Regions from separate parts of the Arthrobacter sp. PvP023 genome, predicted to be linked through region 3. Evidence: riboswitches for the same ligand, from Rfam matches in the RefSeq annotation. Region 3 holds a riboswitch; each other region holds the start of a gene.
The links. Region 3 has a riboswitch for cyclic di-AMP ahead of JOE31_RS18790 (C40 family peptidase). Riboswitches for the same ligand answer to the same signal wherever they lie in the genome.
Positions count from the first base shown of each region.

Region 1 (6,869 bases), 160 kb from region 3:
GGGCCTGGGGCTTTGTCCACCCAGACTCCGAAGCGTTCCTGTGCGGAGCCTGTGCGGGGCAAGAGGTCAAGCTGTGACCTTTCCGAAGCTGGTTTCACCCCGGGAATGCAGCCGATCCTCGCCGGGCAGCCCACGGAGGGCCCGGCGTTGCGTTCAGCTCGCTAGGCTGGGATTCACAGCTGGCCCACAGGATCCCCATAGGGCCGGCTAAACCGCAGATCGGAGAGTTGTCCCATGGCCACTTCGCACTCCATGACTAACAACCTTCCCCAGCTCACCCACCCGGACGGCTCCCCCATCCGTGCCCTGGTGGTTGACGACGAACCCAGCCTCTCCGAGCTCATGAGCATGGGCCTGCGGATGGCAGGCTGGTCCGTTGCCGTCGCCGGAGACGGCCCGGAAGCCGTAAAACTTGCCAAGGAGTTCCGCCCGGACGTGCTGGTGCTGGACGTGATGCTCCCGGGGTTCGACGGCGTTGAGCTGCTCACCAGGATCCGCGCCTTCGCGCCGGAGGTGCCTGCCCTCTTCCTGACGGCCAAGGACGCCGTCCAGGACCGCATCCTCGGCCTGGCGGCCGGCGGCGACGACTACGTCACCAAGCCCTTCAGCATGGAAGAGGTGCTCCTTCGCCTGCACCGGCTGGTCCAGCGCTCCGGAGTGGCCGCCATGGACACCGCGGAACTGGTGGTGGGCGACCTCGTCCTCAACATTGACACGCGCGAAGTGACCCGGGCCGGGGAGGAACTGCAGCTGACCGCCACCCAGTTCGAGCTCCTCCGCTACCTCATGGAGAACCCCAAGCGGGTGGTCAGCAAGGCCCAGATCCTGGACCGCGTATGGGACTACGACTTCGGCGGCCAGGCCAACATCGTGGAACTCTACATTTCCTACCTGCGCAAGAAGGTGGATGCCACGCACCCGCCCATGATCCACACTGTCCGCGGCGCGGGCTACGTCATCAAACCGGCGGATTGAGCGGTGCCCACACTCTCCGGCGAAACCCGCAAAGACCGCCGCCGCTGGCTTGATCCTTCGACCTGGCACCTCCGCACCCGGCTGGTACTCGTGGCCATGGCACTCCTTGTGGCGATCTGCGGCGCGATCGGCCTGTTCAGCTATGCCTCCATGGATTCCTTCCTGACCAGGCAGCTTGATGAACGACTGGGGCAGGCCTCACGGCTATCGAACGAGGCGGGACGGCCACGCCCCAGCAACCCGTCCGGCAGGCAGGACGGGTTCGAAGGCCCGGGCCAAGGTGTCGGGACGCTCATCGCGCGCATAGATGACGGGAATGTCAGCAGCGCCGGGTTCCTCGCCAAAGACGCCACCGTGGCGTCCCTCTCCCCCGAGGATAACCAGGTTCTTTTGGCACTCCAGCACGACGGAACGCCCGTCGATCGGGCACTGTCCACCGGCTCCTACCGCCTGGTGGCGGTGGCGGCGCCATACGGGGACGTGATTGTCACCGGGCTCCCCCTCAACGAGAAACAGAACACGCTCAACTCCTTGGTATGGACGATGGTGATCGTGTCGATGGGCGGCCTGGTACTGATCGGCCTTGCCGGAACGGTGCTGATCCGACGCACCATGAAACCCCTCGAGCAACTGTCCGAGGTCGCCACGCAGGTTTCGAAACTGCCGCTCGACGCCGGCGAGGTGGCCCTCGCAGTCCGCGTGCCGCCGTCGAACGCGCATCCCGGAACCGAAGTGGGCAGTGTGGGGCACGCCCTCAACCTCATGCTGGATAACGTCTCCAAGGCGCTTGAGGCCCGGCAACAGAGCGAAACCAAGGTGCGCCAGTTCGTGGCCGATGCCTCGCACGAGCTGCGCACGCCGCTCACCGCTATCCGCGGCTACACGGAACTCATGCGGATGACCGAGGACTTCACCCCGGACGGCCAGAAATCGCTGGCCAGGGTGCAGAGCCAGTCCGAACGGATGACCACCCTGGTGGAGGACCTCCTGCTGTTGGCCAGGTTGGACGAAGGCCAGCCGCTCAAGATCAGCGATGTGGACCTGACGCAGCTTGCGGTGGAAACCGTCAGCGACGAGAAGGTCATGGCACCGGACCGCATCTGGCAGCTGGAGCTCCCGGAAGAGCCCGTGGTGGTCCGCGGGGATGCCAAGCAGCTGCACCAGGTGATGGCCAACCTGCTCTCCAATGCCCGCAAGCACACGGAACCGGGCACCACCGTGGTCACCGGAGTGATGCGGTCGGCCGACGGCAGCGCTGTGGTGACCGTAACGGACAACGGTGCCGGGATCCCGCCGGAATTTGTGGACCGGGTTTTCGCCCGCTTTGCCCGGGCTGACGCCGCGCGAACCAGTCCTGCAGGTTCCGCGTCGGGTTCCGGCGGCGCGGGCGCTGCGGCTGCCGAGGGCACGAGCGGGCTGGGGCTGTCGATCGTGCAGTCGATTGTGGAGGCGCATGGTGGAACCGTCGAGGTCACTTCCCGCCCGGGACGCACAGAGTTTGCGCTGCGCCTCCCGGGAGAAGCACCGGAAGCGTAGCCGCACCGGAAGCCCGGCCTGCAGTGCAGGCAGTTACGCAAGCCAACGCGCCGCCGTCGTGATCCTCGTTACCGAAATGTGACTTAATCGCAAGATTCCTGTACCGTTTTTGGAGTGCGGCCACCGTTCCGGCCGCATATCCGGATGGACGCCAAACTCTGCCGCTACCCGGGTTTCCTCATGATCAGGCAGAGGCGGGGGACCCAGGTCTCCGGGCATTCTGCATTGCCGCCCTTGGGGTGAAGCCGACACGTGAAGTTCCGTGCGGCCGGATGACCTCATCCGAACCCGACAGCTAACTCCGCCGGCATCGAGAGGCAACCATGACTAAATCCACGCCAGAAGTACGTCCTGAGCCCGCTTCCCGCACGTCCGCAGCGCCTGCGCACCGCTCACGCCACCGCGCCGAACCAGCCGCCAAGACGTCCCCGTTGTCCCGGTTCGCGGCCAGCCTGCAGGGCTCCGGCCGCCGGGCCGCAGTAGTAACCACCGCCTGCGCGGTGCTGATTGGCGTCGGCGCCGCCGGCCAGGCTTCCGAACCCGCCGCCCCCGCAACATCGGCAACGGGCGCGGGAAGTGCCGCAACCACTGCCGACGCCGAATCGAAGCTCGCGTTCGAAAAAATCCTCGTTTCCGCCATGCCCGCTCCGTCCTCTGTCAGCGTGAACGCGCAGTCCTCCGGGGAGAAGCCGTCGGAGGAGAAGGCACCGGAAGCGCCTGCGGCCGCCGCCGCTCCTGCACCTGCCGCGGCCCCCGAACCGGCTCCGGCCCCGGCACCGCCCGTAGCTGTTGACGATCCCGCAGCTGCCCAGGCGTATGCCGCCTCGCAGCTCGGAACGTACGGCTGGGCGGCTGACCAGATGCAGTGCCTCACCACGCTCTGGACCAAGGAATCGGATTGGAAGACCACTGCCACGAACGCCAGCAGTGGCGCGTACGGCATCGTCCAGTCGCTGCCGGCGGAAAAGATGGCCAGCGCCGGGTCCGACTATCTGACCAACTTCCGCACCCAGATCAACTGGGGCCTGAATTACGTAAAGGAACGGTACGGCTCCCCTTGCGGCGCCCTGGACTTCCACTACGCCAACAACTGGTACTAAACCGGCACACGAAGCCATCTTGGCTCGCAACACCGGAGGCCCCGAATCCATGCTTGGGTTCGGGGCCTCCGGCCGTATTGGCGTGGTGCTTCTTGTTGGACGGGACCTTCTCTCCGTTACGGAGCCACAAGGTTTTCACAAGGTCGAGGAGTGACTCTGGGTCGCCGCCGCTTTCAATCGTCTTCCCAGCGGCTGCCGGCCCAGCGCCGTCATCAAGATGCAGGGAGCACAACAATGAAAAAATGGTTAGTTCCGACGGCCGTCCTGGCCTCAATCTTCGCAGCCGCCGCTCCGGCCGCCGCCGCCCCTTCGGGCCCGCCGATCACCGTGGACGGACCCGCCACCTTCACGAGCTGTGGATTTCCTGTCACCGGTGAAGTCACCGGCAAGGCCAAGAACATCACGACTCCCTCCGGGGACATCATCAGCACTTCCCCGAGGCTGAAGATAACGCTGACGGGGCCAGACGGAAAGACCGCCAGTTACGTCATCACGGGCGTCCTTTTCTTTTCGTTCCCGAGCGAGAACGTGGTCGAGGTGAAGGCTACGGGCAATAGCCTCCTTCAGCTCCCGTCTCCTGACGGGCTATTCCTCACACGGGGTAATGTCAACTTCTCTGTGGATTCCAAAGGCAACGAATTGCGGAGATTCTCAGGATCCGGCACTGCCACGAACATCTGTTCGCTACTCGCCCCTGACGCATAAACCGCGGCTGCGGTGCTCCCACCAATGACGGCGGGAGCACCGCTGCCGCTTCCGTTCCTGTTCCGGTCCTGACAGAGCCCACAGCAGCTGCACAGCTTTGGCCTAAATCCTTCATATGCTGCGGCGCCATAGTTGAACCATGACGCCCACAGACCTGGCCACGGGAACCCTGCTGCACCCGCAACCGCGGGCCGCCGTCGACGCCCGGCCGGGTCCTCCCGCCCCGACGTTCCCCCGGCAGGGTCGCGTCCGTCGGGCGCCCGTTGATACGCACATGACCGGCACCACAGGAACCGCTGCGCCGGTGCTGGATGTAGTCATCCCGGTCTATAACGAGGAACAGGGTCTGGAGCAATCCCTGCGGCAGCTCCACTTGTACCTGGCCGATACGTTTCCCTACCCGTTCCGGATTACGGTGGCGGACAATTCCAGCACCGACGGCACGCTCAAGACCGCCGAGCGTGTGGCCCGGGAACTACGCGAGGTCACCGTGGTCCGGCTCACCTCCAAAGGCCGCGGCAACGCGCTCCGCACCGTGTGGCTGGCCTCGCCGTCACCCGTGCTGGCCTACATGGACGTGAGTCTTTCCAGCGACCTCGCTGCGCTCGCCCCCTTGGTCGCCCCGCTTCTTTCCGGGCACTCGGACCTGGCGATCGGATCGCGGCTGGCACGAACTTCCCGCGTTGTCCGCGGACCGTGGCGGGGGTTCATCTCCCGCGGGTACAACGTTCTGCTGCATGCGCTGATGGGTGCGCGTTTCAGCGACGCGCAGTGCGGCTTCAAGGCTATCCGCGCAGATGTTGCCCGGCACATCCTGCCGCATACGGCTGACACCGCATGGTTCTTTGACACCGAACTGCTGGTCCTGGCCGAAAGATGCGGACTCCGCGTACACGAGGTCCCGGTGGACTGGACCGACGGTGGCGACGCCGGTGTGGACCTTTTCCAGACCGCGCTCGCCGATCTTCGCGGCATGGTCCGCCTCAGCCGCGACCTGGCGGCCGGCCGTATTCCGGTTCCGGAACTGCGGGCCCAACTCGCGCCGGGTGTTCCACCGCCGCGATGACGGTTAAACCGCCGCGATGACGGTTAAAGTGCCGGGAGCCACCCCATGGCTTCCTCCGGGCAGGTGAAATACCGCGTCGGAGCGGCAGGAGAATGAATGCTGAGGAAGAAATTGGCCAATGCCCGGTCCACCGGGGACGCCCCTAGGAGCGCCACCCTGGCCACCGTGCTGGGACGGGCAAAAACGCGCCGGGCGCCGCGGCTCATGGACTCCGTCGCAGCCATGTCCACCAGCATCGGAAACGGACGCCCGCGGCTCAGCTCATTGACCGCGGACATCACGGCCACCGCGGCTTCTTCGCAAATGGCCAGGCCTGGAATCCAACGCACATGCAAGACGCCGTTGCGCAGCTCGACAGTGCCCCTGGCACCGTCAATCGGAATCTCGGTCATCCTATCCCCCCGAGATAGAGTCAGCCGTCCCGAACGACACTACTGGACCGGGAACCGGGCTGGGGGTCAGAACCGGAAGGAAATCGTCCTGATGCCGGCGTCGTCCACGTCCGTTGTGACGGACACAGCGGAGTAGTCGGCAATGTGCATAACGCCGTCCGGCAGCGGACCGGTGTTGGGCCCGATGGCAACAGTCCGGATCCCGGCGGCGACTCCGGCCGCAATGCCTGCCGGGGCATCCTCAAAGACCAGGGCATCGGCCGGCTCCACGCCAAGCAGTTCGGCGGCGCGGAGGTAACCTTCCGGGTGCGGCTTGCCCCGGGTGACGAGGTCGGCCGTGACGGCTGTGGCCGGCATGGCAAGTTTCGCTGCGCCCATCCGGATATCGGCCAGGATCCGGTCGGCGGAAGTCACCAGCGCCACGGCATCCGCCGGGAGGCTGCGCAGCAGTTCGGCCGCCCCGGGCAACGCCACAATGCCCTCGGTCCGCACCCGCTCCATGGCGCCCAGTTCCGCGGTCAGGGCCGCAACGTCAGTGCCGGCGGGCGCAAACCGCCGCACTGTGTCCCCCGCCTGGACGCCGTGTGAGGTGCGGAGGATCTCGGCAATGTCCAGGCCGTAACGGGCGGCAAATTCGCCCCACACCTGCTCCACAACAGCTGTGGAATCGACCAGGGTGCCGTTCATGTCGAAAAGGACGGCACGGGTGATGATGGTGCTGGCGGATAGTCCCGCGGAAACCGGGGCGGGGGCATCGGGGCGAAAGCTCATCCTTCCATCCTGCCCCACCCGGGGCAGCAGCAGGATTCCGTGACCTAGCTGTTCGGGCGGTGGGGGATGTACTGGACGGCCCATTTGTTGCCATCGGGGTCGGCGAAGTGGACGAAGTGGCCCCAGTCCTGGACGTCGACGTCGCTGACGTCAACGCCGTTGTCCTTCAGCTGCTTGTGCGCGGCTTGGATGTCGCTCACCACAAGTTGCAGGCCGGGAGCGGTACCCGGCGGAGCGTCGTTGAGGCCCTCGCCGATGGCGATCGAACAGCCGGAGCCCGGCGGGGTCAGCTGGACGAAACGGATGCCCTCCATGGGACGTTCA
Region 1 is NZ_JAFIBI010000001.1:4,309,842-4,316,710, forward strand. It holds gene JOE31_RS19500 (response regulator transcription factor) at 235-975, shown strand; gene JOE31_RS19505 (HAMP domain-containing sensor histidine kinase) at 979-2,511, shown strand; cyclic di-AMP (ydaO/yuaA leader) riboswitch at 2,651-2,835, shown strand; gene JOE31_RS19510 (hypothetical protein) at 2,835-3,611, shown strand; gene JOE31_RS19515 (hypothetical protein) at 3,762-4,316, shown strand; gene JOE31_RS19520 (dolichyl-phosphate beta-glucosyltransferase) at 4,456-5,382, shown strand; gene JOE31_RS19525 (STAS/SEC14 domain-containing protein) at 5,406-5,774, opposite strand; gene JOE31_RS19530 (HAD-IA family hydrolase) at 5,841-6,545, opposite strand; gene JOE31_RS19535 (VOC family protein) at 6,590-6,869, opposite strand, start outside.
Region 1: it holds a riboswitch for cyclic di-AMP, as region 3 does, so the genes downstream of both, JOE31_RS19510 (hypothetical protein) here and JOE31_RS18790 (C40 family peptidase) in region 3, are expected to answer to the same signal.

Region 2 (6,869 bases), 1.7 Mb from region 3:
GAGACGAGCCCTTTACGGGCATCGAGTTCGTCAGCGCCGCAGTGTTCGCCAGGGCACCCGAATAGCAGACAGGCGGCGTCTGGCGCCCAGGCAGCGAACCAGCCCAGCGGCTTCACAGTTCACAGCGGCTTCGCTACTGCGGGTGGATCCTGTCAATAACGAAATCCCCGCCGGGAATGACCGTGGTTTCATGGCCGTCGTCGAAACGCACCACGTAGGGCGGCGCTCCGTCAGCGCCATGGACCTCAATGATCTGGCCGTGCCGCTCCGCCGATCCGACCGTCTTGCCCCGGATAGTGATCCGGTCTCCCTGGGTTGCCTTCATGGCAATCACCTCCAAAGACCAGAGTACGAGTGTCGGGGCATGGATAACAGGGCCGTTCCGCACTGGCAGGCCGGGGTATCGGCCGGGCTTCCATGCGGCACCACCCGGGATCTGGCGCTGGTGGCCGCCTGGCAGGAGTATTGGGATACAACGGATCTTGACCCTGGCACCGGACCGAGGGGGAACGGCTATGGCGGAGGAGAAACCCACCAGCTGGTGGGCTACGCTGCCCGGTCTGCTGACCGCCGCTGCAGCGGTGATCACCGCTGTGACGGGGCTGCTGCTTGGCCTGGGGCAGCTTGGGGTGTTCGACGCCGGCAAGCCCGCCGCTTCAACGGCGGGCTCCTCCGCCACCGGCGCCTCCGCACAGCCGGACGGCACTGTCCCGCCGTCGGGTGCCGGGTCCGGCGGCGGTAACAGCCCGGAGTGGGCGGTAGCCCTGCCGGCCGAGCACCGCTACAGGGCTGCCGACGTCGAATATGAAATTCTTGGTGCCCGTGCGCGCCCTGACGTGTCCGGCAAGATCGCGTTGACGTTCACGCTCAGATGCACCAACCACGGCAGGTATGACATCAACTTCTGGGACTCAACGTTCAGGCTCGGCGCCGTCGGAGTCAGCCACTCCCCCGATTCCGGCCTGAACGAGCTGGTGGCTGGCGATTCAAGCAAAACGGGCGATGTCCGCTTCACTATCCCGGCGGACACCCGCGATGCCGTCCTGCGGATCAAGTTCGCACAGGGCGAGAGCACGGTTCCGGTCGCGATCTCCCCGCCCTGAAACCCCGGGCAGATGTGTGGCGACGGGGAAGGCCGGTGACCGGCTGCCCCCAAGGCAGCTGATCACCGGCCTGTCATCCGGTTTCCCGGCCCCTCGGGGAGAACGGGACCGGCAGGCTAGGCTCCGGCGCGGACGAAGGTCACGCCGCCGGTGGCCGTCAGCCAGGACAGCGGGTGGGTGACGGTGGCGTTGACACCGTTCATGCCGCCGCTGATCACCTGTCCGTCGCCGATGTAAATGCCCACGTGGCCGGACTGGACCACCATGTCGCCGGGCTGGGGTTCCGCCACCACTGAGCCGTAGTTCATGAACTGCATGGGTCCCAGGTCGCCGACGGGAATGCCGGCGGAGCCAAGTGCCTTTTCCACCATGGCGGTGCAGTCCTGGGTGATGCCCAGTTGCGCGTAGGCGGCAGAAACCATGGCGGCGTTGACACCGCCGGCCGCCGGGGCAGGAGCCGGAGCCGGCGCAGCTGCCTGGACCTGGACGGAAACGGCAGGAGCCGCCGGCGCCGCAACCGGTGCCGGCGCTGCAGCCGGGGCCACCGCTTCTGCCGGGGCGGGCTCGCCAACCGGCACTTCCACTGGAGCGGGGGTGGTGCTGACGTCCGGCCGCTCGAAACTGATCCTGACGTGGGAGTCCGCGCTGAGCGGGGCACCCACCTGGGCCTTGGCGTCGAGGCCGGATGCCGGTGCCGAATCGCGTTCCGCGGGAGCCTCGGCGGCCTGCGCAGCCATCCCGCTGGACAGGACCAGGCCAGAAGCCGCCGCAATCGCCGCGGCCTGGCGGCCAACCTTGCTTCTGCCGCGGGCCGTTGTGACGCCGGAGCGTCCTGCGGGCGCGGTTGACGGATGGTGAGCGGGCAGTTTGCGTGAAGACATGAAGTAACCTCTCCCGATGCCTGCGAGGTTAGCTGTCGGATTCGGATGGGAGACACCCGGCCGCAGTTGCCATCCGCTCAGCGGACGGCTTGCGGCTTCACCCCGAAGACCTGCACAACAATCCTGCAGGCCAAAAGTGGTTTCCCCGTCCCTGCCGGATGGTTTCGATCGGATCCCGGGCCGCGGCAGGGTTAGGCAATCCGCCCGGGAGTGCCCGTATCGGAGATAACCGGCACTGTCCCACCGTACGCGCGCCCCTCGGCCGATGTCACATTCGGATAACGCACTGCCGAACCAAGCGCGGAATGCAGGTAGCTGCGGTGTACTCGGGTACTGCGTTAATCAAAGTCGAGTGTTTTGCCTTGACGCCACGAGGCGTAGTCTACGTGCATGTTCTTGCGGGGGGACTCACACGCTTGGAGGCATCATGCGTTGGTCCAATCAGCCTGTCCGCAAGCCCGCGCGTCACGTGGCGGATCCCCCTGAACCTTTGGCCGGAGGCCCGCACGGCAGGCGCTGGGTTGCAATCCTGGGTGCGCTGCTGCTTGCTGTCAGCACAGTGGCGGGCGTGGCCGGCACTTCGAAGGCCGCGGGGCCGACCATCGTCAGCCTGACGTTCGACGACGGACTCGGCAGCCAGTTGGCCGCAGCGCAGGAGCTGAAAGCCCACGGCCTGGTAGGAACTTTCTTCATCACCACGTCCTTTGTGGGCCAGTCCGGGTTCCTCACCCAGGCAAACCTGAACACTCTCGTGGCCGATGGCAACGAGATCGGCGGCCACAGCGTGACCCACCCGGACATGACAACGCTCAGCGCAGCGGCCGCCAGTGCGGAGGCCTGCAACAGCAAGTCCACCCTCGAAGGCTGGGGCTTCACCGTCCGTAACTTCGCCTACCCCTTCGCGGCGGAGAACGCCACTGCCCAATCAGCGGTCCGCGGCTGCGGCTACGCCAGTTCCCGGGGCCTCGGTGACATTCGATCTCCGGCCAGCTGCGCCGGCTGCCCTGTTGCCGAGACCCTGCCGCCGGCTAACCCCATGGTCACCCAGGCACCGGACCAGGTGGACAGCACGTGGACCATGGCAACTCTTCAGGCTGCCGTCACCAACGCCGAGTCAACAGGCGGCTGGCTGCAGCTGACCTTCCACGAAATTGCCACCGGAACTGATCCGACGTTGTCCATCAGCCCCGCACTGTTCAAAGAGTTCGTCACGTGGCTGGCTGCGCGGACAGCAAACGGTACGACGTCGGTCCGTACAGTGGCGCAGGCGCTGGGCCAGTCCCCTGTGGCGTCACCGCCTCCGTCACCTTCGCCGTCACCGTCACCATCACCGACGCCCACTCCTTCAGCCGGGCCGGCCGTTAGAGGCGCCATTGGGGCGCTCTGGGTGGCGCAAGGCGCGGGAAACGGACCGCTCGGTTCCCCGGTCACGAATGAAGTCTCAGGACTCCGAAACGGAGGCGTTTACCAGAGTTTCCAAGGCGGCCAGGTCCATTGGTCGCCGACTACCGGAGCGCACAGCACCAGGGGTGGAATTGGCACGGTCTGGGCTGGGCAGGGATGGGAGAACGGTAAACTCGGCTACCCTCTTTCGAGCGAAATCCCGGGGCTAAAGGGCGGCGGCGTTTACCAGGTCTTCCAAGGCGGACAGATTCACTGGTCACCAGCATCAGGAGGACATGCCACGCTAGGGGCCATTGGCGCTGCGTGGTCCGCGCAGGGGTGGGAAAACGGTGGTCTGGGATACCCGGTCTCACGTGAAGTCACAGGGCTCAGGAATGGCGGCGCCTACCAGGTTTTCCAGGGAGGTCAGATCCACTGGTCGGCCGCTACGGGCGCCCACGGCACCAAAGGCGCCATTGGCGCGGCCTGGGCAGCTCAGGGGTGGGAAAACGGCCTCCTCGGCTACCCCACCAGTGACGAATACATCGCATCCGGTGGCGTCGCAGCACAAAATTATCAGGGAGGACAGGTTACGTGGTCACCGGCTCGGGGAATCTCCATCACGTACTAGGCCGAACCACTGCATCGGATGACGCGGCAATCCGTCTTAGATGGGCGGTCCGTAGGTGAAAAACTATTGCGTGGCCATCTGCCAGCTGAGCGATCAGCCGCCGGAGGATTTCGACGTCAACACGGAGCTCTTGATCCTCGAGGGCAAGGAACTGCATGTGGCGACGTGGGACGCCGAGCCGCGGGACGGCGGCTTTGACGTCCTGGTCCTCAACGACCGCGTCAGCGCCCTGGGGTTCATGGTGGTTACAGACTGGGAGTTCCTGGAGGGCAGGGCCTACGCGGTGGTGGAGCGTCGGGCCGGCGGCTGAGCGGCGTCCCCAAGCGACAGCGCCGCCGCGCGCCTCAGCCACGGATCAGGATCCCGCGCCCAGCGCCCCAGCACAGCATGTGCCCGCATCCCAGCTTGTCCTTCCAGCGCCGTCACCAAGGGACGGACGACGTCGACGGCGAGCGGGTCCACCAGCTCACCCAGCTGCGCCTCCCGCACAAAGCCCTCGATCCGGGTGAGGTCGGAGTTGTTGAGCAAGGCCACCCTGGACTGCAGCAGGACAACCGCCGCCAGGCGGCGCTCGAAGACGGGCACGGACCACAGCTCGGTGCTGAGGGCAGTGATGTCATCGTGGACGAGGTCACGGTGGCGGCGCAGCATGTCACGGATGGTCCCCCGCACCGCGCCGACGGATGCACCGTAGAACTGAAGCCGGTCGCCCAGCCGGGCCTGCGCCTCTTCTGCCCTGAGCCAGGAACTCTCCCGCTGCAGCGAGGCATCCACGAAGTCACAGGCATCGGTCACCCGACTATTCTGTCCTAATATCGTGTGTCGCACATGGGCGCCGGCGCCCGCGTGCGGCCCGCGAGCGCGTTCCGCGGCAACGTGAGAAACTCAGTCCCATGCGTGAACTGGTCGTCCTCGGAACCGCCTCGCAGGTCCCCACCCGGACCCGAAACCACAACGGCTACCTGCTTCGATGGGACGGCGAAGGGCTGCTCTTCGATCCCGGCGAAGGCACTCAGCGGCAGATGATCCACGCTGGCGTTTCAGCCAGCCAGATCACGCGGATCTGCCTCACGCATGTTCACGGGGACCACTGCTACGGGCTTCCGGGCGTGCTCTCACGAATGGTCCTCGACGGCGTGCAGCACCCGGTGGACCTGCACTTTCCAGCCGCCGGCGGAGATGTGGTCCGCGCCCTCGTGTCCCTCGCCTCCCCCGGCCTGGACCTGCGGCTGCATCCGCACTCCGGTCCGGGCCCGATCGCGCCCGGGCTGGAGGTGCGGCCCCTGCGGCATCGCATCGACACATTCGGCTACCGGCTGGTGGAGCCCGAGGGGCGAACACTCCTGCCCCATCAGCTCGCAGCGGCGGGGATCGCCGGGCCGGAGATCGCGCGGCTGCAGCGTGAGGGGACAGTGCGCGGCGTGCGCCTGGCGGACGTGAGCGTTCCGCGCCCCGGCCAGAGCTTTGCCTTCGTCATGGATACCGCGGAATGCGACGGTGCACGGGAACTCGCCGACGGCGTGGACCTCCTCGTGGCGGAGTCCACCTTCAGCGACGACGACGCCGCGCTCGCCGCCCGGTATCTTCACCTCACCGCCGGGCAGGCAGGCGCGCTGGCCGCCACCGCCGGGGCCGGCACGCTCCTCCTCACGCATTTCTCGTCTCGCTACAGCGACGTCAGTGGGCTGGCGGAGCAGGCCCGTGCACGTGCGCGCCTGGCAGCCGTCATCGCCGCACAGGATCTGGACAGAATCCCCTTGCCCAAACGGCAACGGGACTCCCGGCCGGCTGGCGAGTTTGCCGCCCCGAGGGGAACAGTGTCAGTAGACGAAGATGTCGATCCAGGCGCGGTTGTGTGCATGCAGCAGGACCAGGAACAGCACAAAGTCGAACAGCAGGTGTACGGCCACGATGTAGGACAGTGACTTCGTCCGGGTGAAGATGAACGCCTGGAGCATGGCGAAAGGAAAGATAAACACCGGCGCCCACGCGTGGAAACCCAGTTCCCAAAGGAACGATGTGAACAGGACGGCCTGCAGCACGTTGGCTTGCGCAAGCGGCAGGTGCCGGCGCAGGAGCGCAAAGACGGTGCAGATAAAGAACAGCTCGTCCCAGATGCCCAGCGCGTTGGTGCCCAGGAAGAGGCGGAAGATTCCTTCGGGGTCCGATACCGCTGGCCAGTTGCTGTATACCCCGGTATTGACCATGTACGCCGGGAGAAGGGCGTATCCCATCAGCACGACGGCGGCGAGGTACCATTTTTCCGTTCGCGTCCATGGGTGCCCGGTCAGCACGGGAAACCTGACCGCGTGGTCCTTGAAGACCCATCGCGACACCGCATAGGGAACTCCCACCGCGACGATCATCGCCGTGCCCATGACCACCATGTGCCCGGTGCTGATGTCAGTGGTGATCGGGACCAGGCTGATGGCTACGAGCCCGGCAGCGATCAGGGCGAGGTCCCGGAGGAGCGCACGGTCAATGAACCCCGCCAGCACCAGGGCCAGCGCCAGCAGCCCGTACCCCGGAAGTTTCTGTTCCAGGACGTACAGGACGAAGCCGGAGAGCGACACGAGGGACGAGGGAATCAGCTTCAGCGTTAGGCCGTTGCGGACGCTGGTTCCCGCCGCGGGCGCACGGCTAGACATATTTGCCGAACCAGGCAAGCGTGTCGTTCCAGGCTGCGGTGGCCTGCGCCTCGTTGTAGCGCTCGCCGGTGTCGTTGTGGAACGCGTGGTCGACGCCGGGATACACCTTCAGCTCGTGCCTGACCTCAGTGCCCGCAAGGGCATCCCGCAGGGCCGGCATCGCACCGGTGATCCGATCGTCGAGTTCGGCATAAATACCGAGGACGGCGGCTGTGATGGCGGG
Region 2 is NZ_JAFIBI010000001.1:2,403,382-2,410,250, reverse strand. It holds gene JOE31_RS11135 (cupin domain-containing protein) at 1-65, shown strand, start outside; gene JOE31_RS11130 (DUF1918 domain-containing protein) at 134-325, opposite strand; gene JOE31_RS11125 (hypothetical protein) at 516-1,103, shown strand; gene JOE31_RS11120 (NlpC/P60 family protein) at 1,220-1,984, opposite strand; cyclic di-AMP (ydaO/yuaA leader) riboswitch at 1,988-2,182, opposite strand; gene JOE31_RS11115 (polysaccharide deacetylase family protein) at 2,412-3,998, shown strand; gene JOE31_RS11110 (hypothetical protein) at 4,069-4,308, shown strand; gene JOE31_RS11105 (DNA alkylation repair protein) at 4,275-4,793, opposite strand; gene JOE31_RS11100 (ribonuclease Z) at 4,892-5,923, shown strand; gene JOE31_RS11095 (CPBP family intramembrane glutamic endopeptidase) at 5,819-6,646, opposite strand; gene JOE31_RS11090 (dienelactone hydrolase family protein) at 6,639-6,869, opposite strand, start outside.
Region 2: it holds a riboswitch for cyclic di-AMP, as region 3 does, so the genes downstream of both, JOE31_RS11120 (NlpC/P60 family protein) here and JOE31_RS18790 (C40 family peptidase) in region 3, are expected to answer to the same signal.

Region 3 (6,869 bases):
GGATGCCAGTGCTTTCGGTTTGATGAACTCCATCATGGCCATCGGCTCCGTGGCGGGCGCGCTGCTGTCCGCCGGGCGGTCCAAGCCCAGGCTCCGGATCATTTTCGGGGCAGCCGGCGCGTTCGGGGTCACGTCCGGGCTGGCGGCCCTGGCGCCCAACTACTTCTGGTTCGGCGTGGCCCTGGTGCCGGTAGGCCTTTTTGCCATCACGATGATGACCAGCGCCAACGGCTATGTGCAGACCACGACGGACCCTGTGATGCGCGGCCGGGTGATGGCCCTCTACATGGCCATCTTCATGGGCGGCACACCCGTCGGCGCTCCGCTGGTGGGATGGGTGGCCAATGTTGCCGGTCCCCGCTGGTCCATGTCCGTGGCGGCGGCATCCGGGCTGCTGGCCGCGCTGATAGGCATGGTGTGGATTATCCGGGCCAAGCAGCTGAGGCTCGGATTCAACCGCCGAGCCCGGGGACTGCGCTACTTCCGGTTGGTATCCGCCGGGCCCAACCACGATGGCAAAGCTGAAAGCAGAGTGCGCAAAGACGAAGGCGCCGTCCGGGAGCAAAACCCGGACGACGCCGTCGAACGCTAACGCGTCTGCGTTGGCTGGTTCCTTACTTGCGCAGTTCTCCCACGACGTAGTCGATGCTGGACAGGAGAGCGGAGACGTCGTCAGGGTCGATCGCCACGAAGGTGGCGATGCGCAGCTGGTTGCGTCCCAGCTTGCGGTACGGCTCAGTGTCCACAATCCCGTTGGAACGGAGGACCTTCGCGATGGCCGCAGCGTCGATCGAATCGTCGAAGTCGATCGTGGCGATCACGTTTGAACGGTCTTCGGCCTTGGCAACGAACGGCGTGGCGTATTCGGAGGCCTCTGCCCAGGAGTAGATGCGTCCGGCCGAGTCGGCGGTACGGGCCGCGGCAAAATCGAGCCCGCCGCTGACGTTCAGCCACTGCACCTGAGCGTCCAGGGTGACCAGGGTGGCCAGCGCCGGGGTGTTGTAGGTCTGGTTGAGCCGGGAATTGTCGATGGCAGTCTGCAGGTCCAGGAAATCGGGGATCCACCGGCCGCTTGCCTTGATCCGCGCAGCACGCTCAAGGGCGGCGGGGGAGAAGAGGCCCAGCCACAGGCCGCCGTCGGACGCGAAGTTCTTCTGCGGCGCAAAGTAGTACACGTCAGCTTCCGACACATCGACGTCCAGCCCGCCGGCAGCGGAGGTGGCATCGATAAGGACCAGCGATCCTTCATCCGCGCCGGCAACCCGCGTGACCGGGGCAGCGACACCCGTGGAGGTCTCATTCTGGGGCCAGGCGTACACGTCAATGCCGGCTTCCGCCTGCGCTACGGGCCGGGTACCGGGCTCGGCCTTGATGATGGAGGATGCGTCCAGGAACGGAGCCTTGTTGGTGGCGGAGGCGAACTTGGAACCGAACTCCCCAAAGGAGAGGTGCTGGGCCTTGCTGTCCACCAGCCCGAACGCCGCGACATCCCAGAACGCGGTGGAGCCGCCCACTCCGAGGATGACTTCGTAGCCGTCCGGGGCGCGGAAGAACTCGCTCAGGCCGTTGCGGACGGACCCTACGAGGTTCTTGACCGGAGCCTGGCGGTGCGAGGTGCCAAGAAGCGTGGCGGAGGCGGCAGACAGGGCCTCGATCTGCTCGGGACGGACCTTTGAAGGCCCGGCGCCGAACCGTCCGTCCTTGGGCAGGAGGTTGGCGGGGATAGTGATGCTGGTGTCGCTCACAATGGCTCCAATTTTTCGGCGTGGACGTGGGGGAGGCCTGGCAGTGCACGGGTTCCTGCCGGGGGAATCCCCTATATTCTGCCTGACGCGCCGGTGGGGAACGGAACGGTATCCGTCATAGTCCAGTCACTGAGACATCCCTGAGGCGCAGGCGGTACGTCCCTGTGAAGCTCGGCGCCGAATTATCCGGAGTAATTCAAAATAGGCTAAGCTGGTCCCTGACGTATAGCGGGCCGCGATGCCGGCCGGACTGATCCCGGGAGGCCGTTCCCCAAGGCTGATCGGTGGATGCAGGTCCACTTCGCCGCGGCCAACGGGAAACGCCTCCGCGCGGTACGGTGGGACTGACGCAAGGACTGTGCTCGAGGAGCTGAGCTGGATGACGGATCTGATCGACACCACGGAGATGTATCTTCGGACAATCTTGGAGCTTGAGGAAGAGAACATCGTTGCTCTCCGTGCGCGGATTGCCGAACGGCTGCGCCACTCCGGCCCCACTGTTTCGCAGACCATCGGCCGGATGGAACGCGACGGACTGGTGGTTGTTTCGGGCGACCGGCACCTTGAGCTCACCGAAACAGGCCGGAAACGGGCTACCGAGGTTATGCGCAAGCACCGCCTTGCGGAGCGGCTCCTCGCCGACGTCATCGGCCTCGACTGGGCGTATGTCCATGACGAAGCCTGCCGCTGGGAACACGTCATGAGCGAGCGGGTTGAGCGGCGCATCTTCGAGCTCCTGGACCATCCCACGGTTTCCCCTTACGGCAACCCCATTCCCGGCCTGGCGGCACTTGGCGGACAGCCCACTCCCGCGTTCACCGACGGAGTGGTGAACCTTCTTGACGCCATGGCCGGATACGGGGCCGACTCCCGCATTACCGTGAGCCGCCTGGCCGAGCCCATCCAGGTTGAGCCGGAGCTGCTGGTCCAGCTCGATGAAGGCGGCATCCGGCCGGGGGCGTCCCTCGCCCTGGAGCGCGTGGGGGAGTACATCTCGGTGCGCGTACCCGAGATCGAAGGCGCCCTGGAACTGCCGCCCGAAGTTGCGGCCCACGTATTTGTTACGGTCCGCTAACCGTGCACCTCGTAGGACCACCTACAACACGTTGAGACGCAGATAACGGAATTATTACCGTGCTGATTAATCACCTATAGTTGAGGACTAGCGCCGATACGAAAGCGTTACCTGATCCGAAGCCGAGCTCTGCCAGCGGATCAAGGTACGAATCACCTCCTGGCAGAGGCGGGGGAACCACAACCGGCCGTTGAAAGACGGCCTTGGGGTGAAGTCCGTCAGCGGCAAAGCACCTCCGACGAAGGATTCCTTTGGGATACCCCTGTGTCGGATGCCTTGCATTGGCGGACCGGGTCTTTGATCTCTCTGACCCGAATCCGACAGCTAACTCCGCAGGCTTTCCAGAGAGGATAATTCTTGACCACGCAGACCGTCAGGGGCCGCCGCAGGGCGACAGGTCCCGCTTCGGAGTACCCCGTGGCCGAAGCCGTAATGACGGTCAGGCCGCGCGACGCACACCGTGATGCGCGCCGGCGCCGGAGCCTGTTCAGCCAGGTTACGGACTTCGCCTCGGCGAGCGGCGTGGGTCAGAAGGCGGGCATCGCGCTGGCCGCCACCGGACTGGTCCTTACCGTGACCGTACCGTCAACCGGCCCCATGGTCTCCACGTCAGACACGGGATCCACCGCCGCCGCATCAGTCGCGGCGCAGCCGGAGGTCTCCGCTGCCGCCAGCGCCAAGATCGACTTCAACCGGACCGCCGTAGCCACCAAGGGGGATCCGGACGGCAAGCTCAAGCAGTTGCTGAGCGCGCAGTCAGCCGGAACCATCACCCGCGCGGCATCCACCGGCAGCCTGGGCGCGCCGCTGGAACAGATGGTCACCGCATCACCTTTCGGTTTCCGGGTTAGCCCGATCACGGGCGGAGCCGGCGAGTTCCACCGTGGCCAGGACTACGCGGCCCAGTGCGGCACAAGCGTATTCGCCGCCGCCAGCGGAACCGTGACCTTCTCCGGCTGGCACCCCTACGGCGGTGGCAACCGTGTGGTGATTGACCACGGCAACGGCCTGGAAACCACGTACAACCACCTCTCGTCGTCCAGTGTCCAGGTTGGCCAGAAGGTCAACCGCGGCGACGTGGTGGCGCTCAGCGGGACCACCGGCGCCTCCACCGGCTGCCACCTCCACTTTGAAGTGATGGTCAACGGCGAAGTCGTCGACCCGCTCGGCTGGCTCTGATCCAAACGATCGGCCGCTCTCGCATTCCTGTGACATGTCGTGACCTGAATGTGACATTCGTTCGGAATTCCTGTACCGTTTAGAGCACGCCAACTTTTCCGAAGTTGGCGCTCTTGAGTGGATTGCCTAACTCTGCCACCGCTCAAGGTCCGTTCGCATTACATCGTCTGGCAGAGGCGGGGGAACCAATTTTGGTCTTCGCAAGAAGACCTTGGGGTTAAGTCGCAACGCTTCCCAGGAAGCCGAGCGGCCGGGTGACTCCCATCCGAATCCGACAGCTCACCTCGTAGGCATTGGGAGAGGCTACCTTCGTGTCTACACGTCACAATTCTGCGCGCCACCGCGCGCAAACGGTTCGTACGAACCCGTTAAACTCCGTGTCCAGGGCTGTTACTGCCAACGCCGGGACCGTAGGTCGCCAGGCGGCTGTTATCGCAGCTGCTTCCGGACTGATCCTCAGTGTTGGGATGCCGGCAAATGCCGCCGATACCAACCTGGGCGTTTCCGCTTCGACGGAGTCCGGCTCACAGTCGGCCCAGCTGACCGTAACTGCAGAACCCACAGCGACTGTTTCCTTCGAGCGTCCGGCAGTGACCACGAAGGCAGCGCCCAAGGTTGAAACCGTTCGGGCACAGTCCACCGGTACGGACGCCAGCGAGACCTCCACTGAGGCTGACGGAGAGGCCAAGGCAAGCAAGCTTGCTGACGCCGCATCTTCCGCAGCAGCATCGGGCCTCGCTGCCATCGCTTACACCGGTATCGGCAGCCCTTACGTCTGGGGCGGTACCACTCCCAGCGGCTGGGACTGCTCAGGCTTCACGCAGTGGGTATACGCACAGGCCGGCATCAGCATCCCCCGCACCAACGCATGGACAGCCATGACGCCTACCGCCACCCCGGCGCCGGGCGATCTTGTCATGCAAAACGGCGGCGCCCACGTTGGCATCTACGTCGGCAACGGCATGATGATCAGCGCGCTCAACCCCTCGCAGGGCACTCTCCTGCACGCTGTGTCCGCCACGGGCACCTCTGCGTTCTACACGCTTCGCTAACACACGCGCTTCCCATCGCTGAAGTGCGCGTTCTTCGCTAAAAACCCTGTTCGGGCCGTTCCGGCTTACCCCCAAGATGCCGGAGCGTCCAAAAACCGCGGCCTGCCATGCAGTCTGAGGAAAACGAAAGAGAGAACTAATGACTACTCGTGCCATCGCACGGCATCGCGCCGAGGTTACAAAGACCAACTCGCTTGCTGTCATTGCCAAGGCCGTCGGCGACAACGCCGGTGGCATGGGCCGTCAGGCTGCGGTTATCGCTGCTGCCTCCGGTCTGGTCCTGACGAGCGGTATCGCAGCCAACGCTGCCGACACCAATGTTCAGCGCGAAGCAACCTCTGCTTCCACCCTGGAAGTCCAGTCTTCCGCTCCGGCCAACATCTCGGCTGCATCCAGCATCGCCATCTCCTTCGAGAAGCCGGCTGTTTCCACCTCCCCGGCTCCGGTCGTTGAGGCTCCCAAGCCGGTTGTTGAAGTTCAGGAAGCTGCTCCCGCGGCCGCTCCGGCTGCCGTTGCAGAGACTGTGTCCGCCCCGGCGGCTCCGGCTGCCCCTGCGGCCCCCGCCGCTGCCAGCGGAAACGGCGCTTCGATCGCAGCTGCGGCGTACGCCCAGCTCGGCGTTGCCCAGGACTGCACCGCCCTTGCCACCAACGCGCTTGCGGCCGTAGGCATCAACTACCACGGCTGGCCGGCCGGTTACCTTTCCCTGGGCCGTACCGTGAGTGCAGCCGAGGCACAGCCAGGCGACCTCGCATACTACGAGAACGGCGGCATGGGCATGGCCCACATCGCTGTATACGTCGGCAACGGCCAGGCCGTGCACGGTGGCTGGAACGGCGGAACCACTTCCCTGTTCAGCGTCAACGTCGGCTCCGGCCCGGTCTTCATCCGCGTTGGCGGCTAAAGCCTCCAGCTAACGTTTGCCGGAAGAACCCCTGCCTCCGGGCGGGGGTTCTTCTGCGTTTCCGGCAGGTGAATTTTTGCCGACACGGAGTGTATGGTAAGGACCCGATTCGGTGATCGGCCACTTGAGTGTTTACTCTTGTGTTGTCGATCCATAGCGCCCGGACAAGCAGAGGGCAGCCGGCCCTCGAGCCCCTGACGGGCGCGGCCGTGAAGAGGTATGTGCATGCGCACTCTCGTTCTTAATGCTGGATATGAACCGCTGGCGGTTGTAACCTTCCGCCGGGCGCTGGTTCTTGTGCTGACCGGAAAAGCTAGCGTAGTGGCCGAGGGCGACGATCCTGTCGTCGGGCCGCAGGAGATCCTGGGCCGTCCGTCCGTGATTCTCCTGAACCGTTACATCCGGCCGCGGTACAACACAACCACCGCGGTGAGCCGCCGGGGCGTTTTGCGCCGTGACGCACACCGCTGCGCCTATTGCGGTAAGGCAGCACACACCATTGACCACGTCCATCCGAAATCGAGGGGTGGTGCGGACTCCTGGGAAAACCTTGTGGCCGCCTGCCTTCGATGCAATAACGTGAAGGGCGACCACACGCCTGCCGAGATGGGCTGGAAGCTCAGGTTTGTGCCCGCGCCTCCGCACGGCACCATCTGGCAGATCAAGGAGCTGGAAAAGCCCACCCCTGCGTGGGACCCTTTCCTTCTGCCTGAATCCGCCGCCTGAGGCGTCGATCCTGCGCAGGACCCGTCTCAATGGCTAGGCTGGCCCTGTGGAGTTTGATGCCTTAATCCTGGCGGGCGGCCGGTCATCGCGCCTGGGCGGCGTGCCCAAGTCCCAGCTGATGTACGACGGCGCCACCCTCCTGTCGCGGTCGCTCTCGGCGGCTGCCGGAGCTCGCGCCACAGTGGTGG
Region 3 is NZ_JAFIBI010000001.1:4,149,166-4,156,034, reverse strand. It holds gene JOE31_RS18810 (MFS transporter) at 1-592, shown strand, start outside; gene serC (phosphoserine transaminase) at 615-1,745, opposite strand; gene JOE31_RS18800 (metal-dependent transcriptional regulator) at 2,125-2,820, shown strand; cyclic di-AMP (ydaO/yuaA leader) riboswitch at 2,931-3,174, shown strand; gene JOE31_RS18795 (M23 family metallopeptidase) at 3,178-3,999, shown strand; cyclic di-AMP (ydaO/yuaA leader) riboswitch at 4,113-4,306, shown strand; gene JOE31_RS18790 (C40 family peptidase) at 4,467-5,051, shown strand; gene JOE31_RS18785 (NlpC/P60 family protein) at 5,191-5,955, shown strand; gene JOE31_RS18780 (HNH endonuclease) at 6,181-6,681, shown strand; gene JOE31_RS18775 (molybdenum cofactor guanylyltransferase) at 6,728-6,869, shown strand, end outside.